Regions from separate parts of the Enterobacter cancerogenus genome, predicted to be linked through region 4. Evidence: predicted binding sites of a transcription regulator. Region 4 holds the regulator's gene; each other region holds the start of a gene.
What was found. The regulator PurR, encoded in region 4, represses purine synthesis genes. The targets are predictions, from matches to a motif close to CANGCAAACGTTTGCNTG.

Region 1 (2,203 bases), 1.4 Mb from region 4:
CGTTTTTACTGGCGTTTTCGCTGTAGATCTCTGCTTCACGGTTGATAAACACGCCTGCCAGCACGCCGTAGGCTTTGCCCCAGGCGTCAAGCACCTCCTGGCCTGGGCTGAACATCTCGTCCAGCGTTGCCAGCAGATGAGCGCCAACAATGTTGTACTGCTCCGGTTTGATCTGGAAGCTGGTATGTTTCTGCGCGATTTTCTCTACCGCAGGCAGCAGGGCCGGCAGGTTTTCAATATTGCTGGCATAGGCGGTGATGGCGTTAAACAACGCTTCACGCTGATCGCCGTTGCGCTGGTTGCTCATGTTAAAAATCTCTTTGAGCTCCGGATTATGCGCGAACATGCGCTCGTAGAAGTGGGCGGTAAGTTTAGGGCCGGTTTCGACCAACAGGGGAATAGTAGCCTTAACGGTAGCGATGGTTTGAGCGTCTAACATAGCAACTTCCTTCATATGTTACTTTAATGATGTATTTTAGATGCATCTTATAAAAATAACCCTGTAATGTAAATGGTTCTTTGCATAGTGAAAAATATGCATCACAAAGCTGAAAAGAAATCCGCTGAAACGGACGACCGCTTTATTGCTCAAACCCTTGCGTGGCGCGCAGGAAAACGTTTGCGTAAAATCGTTTGTCAAGACCTGTTATCGAAGAACTATTCGGTTATACTGTTGCGCGTCGTCCAACAGGACTGCCTTTTCAGGCCAAAAATTTACTTGTTAGCTGAGTCAGGAGATGCGGATGTTAAAGCGTGAAATGAACATTGCCGATTATGATGCCGAACTGTGGCAGGCTATGGAGCAGGAAAAAGTACGTCAGGAAGAGCACATCGAACTGATCGCCTCCGAGAACTACACCAGCCCGCGCGTCATGCAGGCGCAGGGTTCTCAGCTGACCAACAAATATGCTGAAGGTTATCCGGGCAAGCGCTATTACGGCGGTTGCGAGTACGTTGATATCGTTGAGCAGCTGGCGATTGACCGCGCAAAAGAGCTGTTTGGCGCTGACTACGCAAACGTCCAGCCACACTCCGGCTCTCAGGCTAACTTTGCGGTCTATACCGCGCTGCTGCAGCCGGGCGATACCGTTCTGGGTATGAACCTGGCGCAGGGCGGCCACCTGACTCACGGCTCCCCGGTTAACTTCTCTGGCAAACTGTACAACATCATTCCTTACGGTATTGATGAGTCCGGTAAAATTGACTACGAAGACATGGCGAAGCAGGCCAAAGAGCACAAGCCGAAGATGATTATCGGTGGCTTCTCCGCTTACTCCGGCGTGGTTGACTGGGCTAAAATGCGCGAAATCGCAGACAGCATCGGCGCTTACCTGTTCGTCGACATGGCGCACGTTGCCGGTCTGATTGCTGCAGGCGTCTATCCGAACCCGGTTCCACATGCGCACGTTGTCACCACCACCACCCACAAAACGCTGGCCGGCCCACGCGGTGGCCTGATCCTGGCGAAAGGCGGCGACGAAGATCTGTATAAGAAACTGAACTCAGCCGTGTTCCCAAGCGCACAGGGCGGCCCGCTGATGCACGTCATCGCGGCAAAAGCCGTGGCGTTGAAAGAAGCGATGGAGCCAGAGTTCAAAGTTTACCAGCAGCAGGTTGCTAAAAACGCTAAAGCGATGGTGGAAGTGTTCCTGAACCGTGGCTACAAAGTGGTTTCCGGCGGTACTGAAAACCACCTGTTCCTGCTGGATCTGGTTGATAAGAACCTGACCGGTAAAGAAGCTGACGCTGCCCTGGGCCGCGCCAACATCACCGTCAACAAAAACAGCGTACCAAACGATCCTAAGAGCCCGTTTGTGACGTCTGGTATCCGTATCGGCTCTCCGGCCGTCACGCGCCGCGGCTTCAAAGAAGCAGAAGTGAAAGAGCTGGCGGGCTGGATGTGCGACGTGCTGGACAACATCAATGACGAAGCGGTCATTGAGCGTGTTAAAGGTAAAGTGCTGGATATCTGTGCACGCTTCCCGGTGTACGCATAATCTTACTGCCTTGCAGACAGTATTAAGGCCGCGCTTGCGGCCTTTTTTTATGGGCTAACGTCGGTCGAGGGAGATTGCGCCCGGCCCGACAATCGCCAGCAAAAGAAACGCGCCCGCAATACTCACATTCTTGTAGAAGTTAATCATATTCGGCACAACCGCATCGCCGGTCATATTCCAGTAATGGTGACCAATCACCGCTGTTC
Region 2 (2,203 bases), 1.4 Mb from region 4:
GACGGCGCGTAAGAAACTGCGGGTATCGACGTAATCGAAGTCATCACCGTGGCCGAGATATTTCTCTTCCAGGCGGGCCAGCGTACCGTCTTCATTGATGGTGTTGTAGAAATCCAGCATGGCCGCTGAGAGGGTCTGATCGTTATCAAGCTGGGTAAACCAGGTCACCGGCTGTTCGTCCGTGACGTCCAGCGCGACGGCGATTTCGGGGTGAACGCGCTGAAACAGGCTGATCGCCACCGAGTCGGCAATGGTGTACGGAATTTTTTTATCCTTCACCTGCTCCAGCAGCGCGTTGGTGCCAAGCTTAGGGTCAACCGTCCAGCTGAGATCCGGGTATTTCGTCTCTTTTAACGCGCGTAAATCGTCAATCACCACATGGCCAGGGGCGATGGTCAGCTGCTGCTCGCCAATCCCGGCAAGCGAGCGCGGGCGCAGGCTGCCGACGCGGTAGACCAGCTGTTGGGAAACGGAGTAGTAGGTCGGGCCTGGCTGATAACTCTTGCTGCGCTCGCTGTTGTACACCAGTCCGGCGGCAAGTATGTCCGCCTCGTTATGGTCGAGATCGTCAAACAGCTGGTTGATGTTCTGGCGCACGGTCACCTTCAGCTTCACGCCGAGGTAGTTGGCGAACTGCTGCGCCAGCTCATAGTCCAGGCCGATGGTTTTGCCGTTGATGTCGCTGTAGATAAGCGGCGAAGAAAGTGTACTGACGCGCAGTTCCCCCCGCTCCTGAATGGCGGCGATGCGGTTTTCGGCTTTACCGAACCAGGGGATTGAAGGCCAGAGGGCCACTGCCAGCAGCAACGTCACAATGCCGATGAGCAGATAATTAATCTTTAATTTTTTCAATTAGTTAATTCTCTGCGACGCCGGTTGCCTCAGTATGCTGTAGCCATAGTAAGAATAAGGATTGCCATTGGATGAGCGGCATTTTGCGTAAACCCGCGCCAGTTGGCAACCCATTAGAGAAAGAGGCCACATCTATTGTTAAACGTAAACGCTGATTTTATTTCGACGCAAACGGTTTCGTCGGCGCTCAGGATTCTCTATAATGACGCCCGTTTTCCCCCTTGCGCACACTGAAAGCGCCCCGGCGCTTCGAAGACGAGAGACTTATGATGGAAATTCTGCGTGGTTCGCCTGCACTGTCTGCCTTCCGTATCAACAAACTGCTGGCACGCTTTCAGGCAGCCAACCTTCCGGTAAGCAATATTTACGCTGAGTATGTCCATTTTGCTGATCTGAACGCCCCCCTGAACACAGAAGAGCGCGAGCAGCTGGAACGCCTGCTCAAGTATGGTCCAAGCCTGAGTAGCCACACGCCAACCGGCACACTGATCCTTGCTACCCCGCGTCCGGGCACCATCTCCCCCTGGTCTTCTAAAGCCACCGACATCGCTCACAACTGCGGTCTGAACCAGATTAACCGTCTGGAACGCGGTGTGGCGTACTATGTTGAAGCCTCTACCCTGACTGCGGAACAGTGGCAGACCGTAGCCGCTGAACTGCACGATCGCATGATGGAGAGCGTATTTACCTCTCTGGACGACGCGCAGAAGCTGTTCTCCCATCACCAGCCTGCGCCAGTGCAGAGCGTGGATCTGCTGGGGCAGGGCCGTCAGGCGCTGATTGACGCCAACCTGCGTCTCGGCCTGGCGCTGGCGGAAGACGAAATCGACTACCTGCACGATGCCTTTGTGAAGTTGAACCGCAACCCGAACGACATCGAGCTGTATATGTTCGCGCAGGCCAACTCTGAGCACTGCCGCCACAAGATTTTCAACGCCGACTGGATTATTGACGGCGAACAGCAGCCGAAGTCGCTGTTCAAAATGATTAAAAACACCATGGAGCACACCCCTGACCACGTACTGTCTGCCTATAAAGACAATGCCGCGGTGATGGAAGGCTCTGAGGTGGGCCGCTTCTTCGCCGATCGCGAAGCAGGGCGCTACGATTTCCATCAGGAACCTGCGCATATCCTGATGAAGGTAGAAACGCACAACCACCCGACGGCGATCTCTCCGTGGCCGGGCGCGGCAACGGGGTCCGGCGGTGAAATCCGTGACGAAGGCGCAACGGGCCGCGGTGCAAAACCGAAGGCGGGTCTGGTGGGCTTCTCGGTCTCTAACCTGCGTATTCCGGGCTTTGAACAGCCGTGGGAAGAAGACTTCGGCAAGCCGGAGCGCATCGTGACCGC
Region 3 (2,203 bases), 890 kb from region 4:
TTCAAACTGGCTAATAGACGCGCCGTTTTGCGTCCAGTGGCCGCTGTTGTGCACGCGCGGTGCCAGCTCGTTGATCAGCAGACCGGACGGCGTGATAAAGCACTCCATGGCCATCACGCCCACGTAGCCCAGCTCGTGCATGATGGCAGAGAGCATCTCTTCCGCCTGCGCCTGCTGCGCGGCGTTAGCCAGCGGGAAGGCCACGCTGGTGCGCAGAATGCCGTCCTGATGCAGGTTATGCGTCAGGGGATAGAACACCGTGCTGCCGTCATGGGCGCGAGCCCCAACCAGCGATACTTCACCGCTAAAGTTGATGCCCTGCTCAACGATGCACTCGCCGTAGCACTCTTCCGGCAGTTCAGCGGTTTCATAGGCGCGCAGTCGCCACTGGCCGCGCCCGTCGTAACCGCCCACGCGGCGCTTAACGATAGCCAGCTCGCCCAGCATCGCGAAAATGTCATTCCACTCGCGTTTGTCAGACAGCAGCTGCCACGGCGCGGTCGCCAGGCCGAGCTTATCGAACAGCTGTTTTTGCGTCAGACGGTCGGCGATGATCGGAAAAACATCGCGGTTAACGAAGGCATTATGGCGCGCCAGTTCGCGGGTCAGGGCGGTTTCCGGCCAGCGTTCAATCTCGGCGGTAATGACGCTCTGGTGGAACGGCACGGCTTCCGGTTCGGCGTCCAGCCCGACGGGCCAGACGGAAATCCCCAGCGGCTCACCGGCCTGACGCAGCATACGGCCCAGCTGACCGTTGCCGAGAACGCAAACCTGCTTCATGCCGCACCTCGTGGGTCCGGGTTATCCAGCACCTCGTCGGTCTGGGCTTTACGCCACGCAACCAGACGCTGATGCAGCGCTTTATCCTGGGTCGCCAGGATCTGTGCAGCGAGCAGGGCGGCGTTGGCCGCACCCGCTTTGCCAATCGCCAGCGTACCCACAGGAATACCGCGCGGCATCTGGACGATGGAATAGAGGCTATCGACACCGCTCAACGCCGCGCTCTGGACCGGAACGCCCAGTACCGGCACCAGCGTTTTGGCGGCAATCATGCCCGGCAGGTGTGCTGCGCCGCCCGCACCGGCAATAATCACCGCGTAGCCGTTCTCTTCTGCGCCTTCGGCGAAGCTGAACAGCTTATCGGGAGTACGGTGTGCGGAGACCACTTCAACGTGGTGCGGAACGTCCAGGATTTCGAAGATTTCGGCGGCGAACTGCATGGTAGCCCAGTCGCTTTTGGACCCCATCACGATGGCGACACGCGCCGGATTATTGCGGGAAGACATGCGTCTTAAAACTCCTGTGGTGCGGAACACACTGCTTTCGAGGGCACAGAGAATAGCATGTAATATCGGCAAGGAAAACGGTTGCGCGGGTAAACTTGCCGCAAAATTACGCGGGAAAATCAGAACGGAAAGGCGATCAGTTCAACGCCGTCGGGGGTGACCTTGACCATCGAACCTTCGCTGTGCCATGCGCCTAATACCACGCGATGCGCGGGTTCGCCGTTGGCGATAAGGTTGTGCACGTCAGGACGATGGGTATGACCGTGGATCAACCACTGGACGCGGTGTTTTTCCATCACGTTAACCACTGCCTGCGGGTTAACGTCCATGATGGTCATCGATTTGCTGCTGTTGGCGGCTTTACTGCTCGCGCGCATTTTGGCCGCGATACGGCTGCGGATAAACAGCGGCAGGGCGAGGAACAGCGTCTGGATCCAGGGCGTATGCACTTTGGCGCGAAACGCCAGGTAGCCGGTATCGTCGGTGCAGAGCGTATCGCCGTGCATGATCAGCACCTTGCGGCCATAGAGATCGAGCACCTGCTCTTCCGGCAGCAGCGTCATGCCGGATTCGCGCGCGTAGCGTTTGCCCAGCAGGAAATCACGGTTGCCGTGGATAAAGGCGCAGGGCACGCCGGAATCCACCAGCGTCTTAATGGCCTCAGCCACTTCACGGTGCAGCGGGGTGGGGTCGTCGTCGCCAATCCAGGCTTCAAACAGATCGCCCAGAATATACAGCGCATCGGCGCTTTTCGCTTCACCGCGTAAAAAACGCAGAAAACCGGCGGTGATCGCCGGTTCTTCTGTTTGCAGATGCAGATCTGCAATAAAGAGTGTCGCCACGAATTACTCGCTGACGGTCACGCTTGTGATGATAACGTCTTCTTTAGGAACGTCCTGGTGCATACCGCTGCGGCC
Region 4 (2,203 bases):
CCCAAACGCATCACCTGGCTGCTGGACAACCAGCGGCGCGTGGTGGCACCTGACTGGGAGTCGTCTGCCACCTGCCTGACGGCGGGCCTGTGCGTGGCGATGGTGCCCGTCCACTTTGCACGTCCGAGGATCGACAGCGGAGAATGGGTTGCCCTGCAGCTGGAAAACCCGTTCCCGGATGCAGCCTGTTGCCTCACCTGGCAGCAGAACGACGTATCGCCTGCCATGGCCTGGCTGCTGGATTATCTGGGAGACAGCGAAACGCTGAACCGGGAGTGGCTACGGGCGCCAGCGTAGCTGGCCCCGTTAACCATTAGCGACGGTAGTCGCGGAAAGGGCCATCCGCAACGGAACGGCGCTCAACAAGACGCGGGTGGACTTCAATAGACTGCGATTCTTCACGCTTGTTAACGATCCTGTCCATCAGCATGTTGAAAGCGGTTTCGCCCAGCGAATCTTTCGGCTGGTGGATGGTGGTCAGCGCCGGGGTGAAGAAACGGGCGTTACGCACGTTGTCATACCCGATCACGGAAATGTCCTGCGGCACGCGCAGACCCAGTTCATCCGCCGCACAGAGCGCACCCATTGCCATAATATCGCCCCCGCAGAAGACGGCGGTCGGGCGAGGCTGCTGGGAGACGATCTGCTGCATGGCGCGATAGCCCGATTCTGGCTCGAAGTCGCCCTGCACAATCCAGTTTTCCGGCACGGTGATCAGTGCTTCTTCCATCGCTTTCATAAAGCCAGCCAGACGCCCTGCGCCGGTGTTGCGCTCAAGCGGGCCGGGAATAACTCCAATCTCGCGATGCCCGCGTTCTACCAGATAACGACCCGCCATATAGCCGCCTTCAAAAGCGTTATCAATCACGGAGTCGGTGAAATCGGCGCGCGCTTCGCCCCAGTCCATCACCACCATCGGGATGTGACGGTACTCTTCCAGCATGGAAAGCACCGATTCCGGGTATTCTGAACACATCACCAGCAGGCCGTCGACGCGCTTTTGCGCCATCATTGAAAGATAGGCACGCTGTTTTTCAATGTTGTTCCAGGCGTTGCCCAGAATCAGGGTATAGCCTTTCTGAAAGCAGTTTTTTTCGACCGCTTCGATAATTTCTGCGAAATAGGCCGCTTCGCTACTGGTCGCCAGCAAACCGATCGATTTGGTGTGATTCACTTTGAGGCTACGCGCTACCGCACTCGGGGAGTAGTGCAGCTCTTTGATCGCCGCCCAGACGGCATTGCGCGTCTCTTCAGCAACAAAGCGAGTTTTGTTAATAACATGTGATACGGTTGTAGTGGAAACGTTTGCGCGTTTTGCTACGTCTTTTATTGTTGCCATTAAATGTCACTCCAGACCATATCCTAAGCTCCTGATAATCATGAAGGTAAACGTTTGCCTTCTCTCACCCTTATTACGCAATCTTGAATTGCGACACGCCGGGAAAACGACACAGGACGTCAGGAGGGGGTCAATGGCCGGTACGCTAATAAATTTAGCGTGGAATTTTGTCCTATCTTGATGAAAAGGGGAAGAGCAAAAGTGGATATCAGGTTAAAACCAGGAAGATTTTTGACCTGAACTGTGTAAAAATGAGCAAGCTCACTTTTCGTGGGGTGATTAAAAGGAGAAAAATTGATGAGTTCCGATCTGAAGTTTTCGCTGGTTACCACCGTTATTGTGCTGGCATTGATTGTGGCCGGTGGTTTAACGGCTGCGCTGCACTGATTCACGCGGAGGGAGAGGCGTCTCCCTCCACATCCTCGCCTGATTGTTACCCCTCTGGCAAAAATCTTTTGCCAAAATGTAAACTTCTCATTTTTTGTGATTGATGTCATGCTTTTGGCTTCATTGTTCTGTGTCACGACGCGACACGGCATCCGGAGTTAACGCATGAAAATCAATTTCCCCTTGCTGGCCCTGGCGATTGGCGCTTTTGGGATTGGCACCACTGAATTCTCCCCGATGGGCTTGCTGCCCGTTATCGCGCGGGGCGTAGACGTCTCAATACCGGCGGCTGGTATGCTGATCAGCGCCTATGCGATCGGCGTGATGGTGGGGGCACCCCTGATGACGCTGCTGCTCTCGCACCGCGCGCGTCGCAATGCGCTGATTTTCCTGATGGCGATCTTCACGCTTGGCAATGTGCTCTCCGCAATTTCGCCTGACTACACCACCCTGATGCTGTCGCGTATTCTGACCAGC

Region 1: a site for PurR is predicted at 609-626, ahead of glyA (serine hydroxymethyltransferase). Genes of this name have one in related genera too.
Region 2: a site for PurR is predicted at 1,017-1,034, ahead of purL (phosphoribosylformylglycinamidine synthase). Genes of this name have one in related genera too.
Region 3: a site for PurR is predicted at 1,357-1,374, ahead of purE (5-(carboxyamino)imidazole ribonucleotide mutase). Genes of this name have one in related genera too.

The regions. Positions count from the first base shown of each region.
Region 1 is NZ_CP077290.1:4,011,912-4,014,114, forward strand. It holds gene hmpA (NO-inducible flavohemoprotein) at 1-439, opposite strand, end outside; gene glyA (serine hydroxymethyltransferase) at 744-1,997, shown strand; gene I6L58_RS18955 (DoxX family protein) at 2,052-2,203, opposite strand, start outside.
Region 2 is NZ_CP077290.1:4,001,607-4,003,809, forward strand. It holds gene mltF (membrane-bound lytic murein transglycosylase MltF) at 1-852, opposite strand, end outside; gene purL (phosphoribosylformylglycinamidine synthase) at 1,119-2,203, shown strand, end outside.
Region 3 is NZ_CP077290.1:1,511,873-1,514,075, reverse strand. It holds gene purK (5-(carboxyamino)imidazole ribonucleotide synthase) at 1-780, opposite strand, end outside; gene purE (5-(carboxyamino)imidazole ribonucleotide mutase) at 777-1,286, opposite strand; gene lpxH (UDP-2,3-diacylglucosamine diphosphatase) at 1,406-2,128, opposite strand; gene ppiB (peptidylprolyl isomerase B) at 2,132-2,203, opposite strand, start outside.
Region 4 is NZ_CP077290.1:626,769-628,971, reverse strand. It holds gene punR (DNA-binding transcriptional activator PunR) at 1-297, shown strand, start outside; gene purR (HTH-type transcriptional repressor PurR) at 314-1,339, opposite strand; gene cydH (cytochrome bd-I oxidase subunit CydH) at 1,637-1,726, shown strand; gene I6L58_RS02890 (MFS transporter) at 1,892-2,203, shown strand, end outside.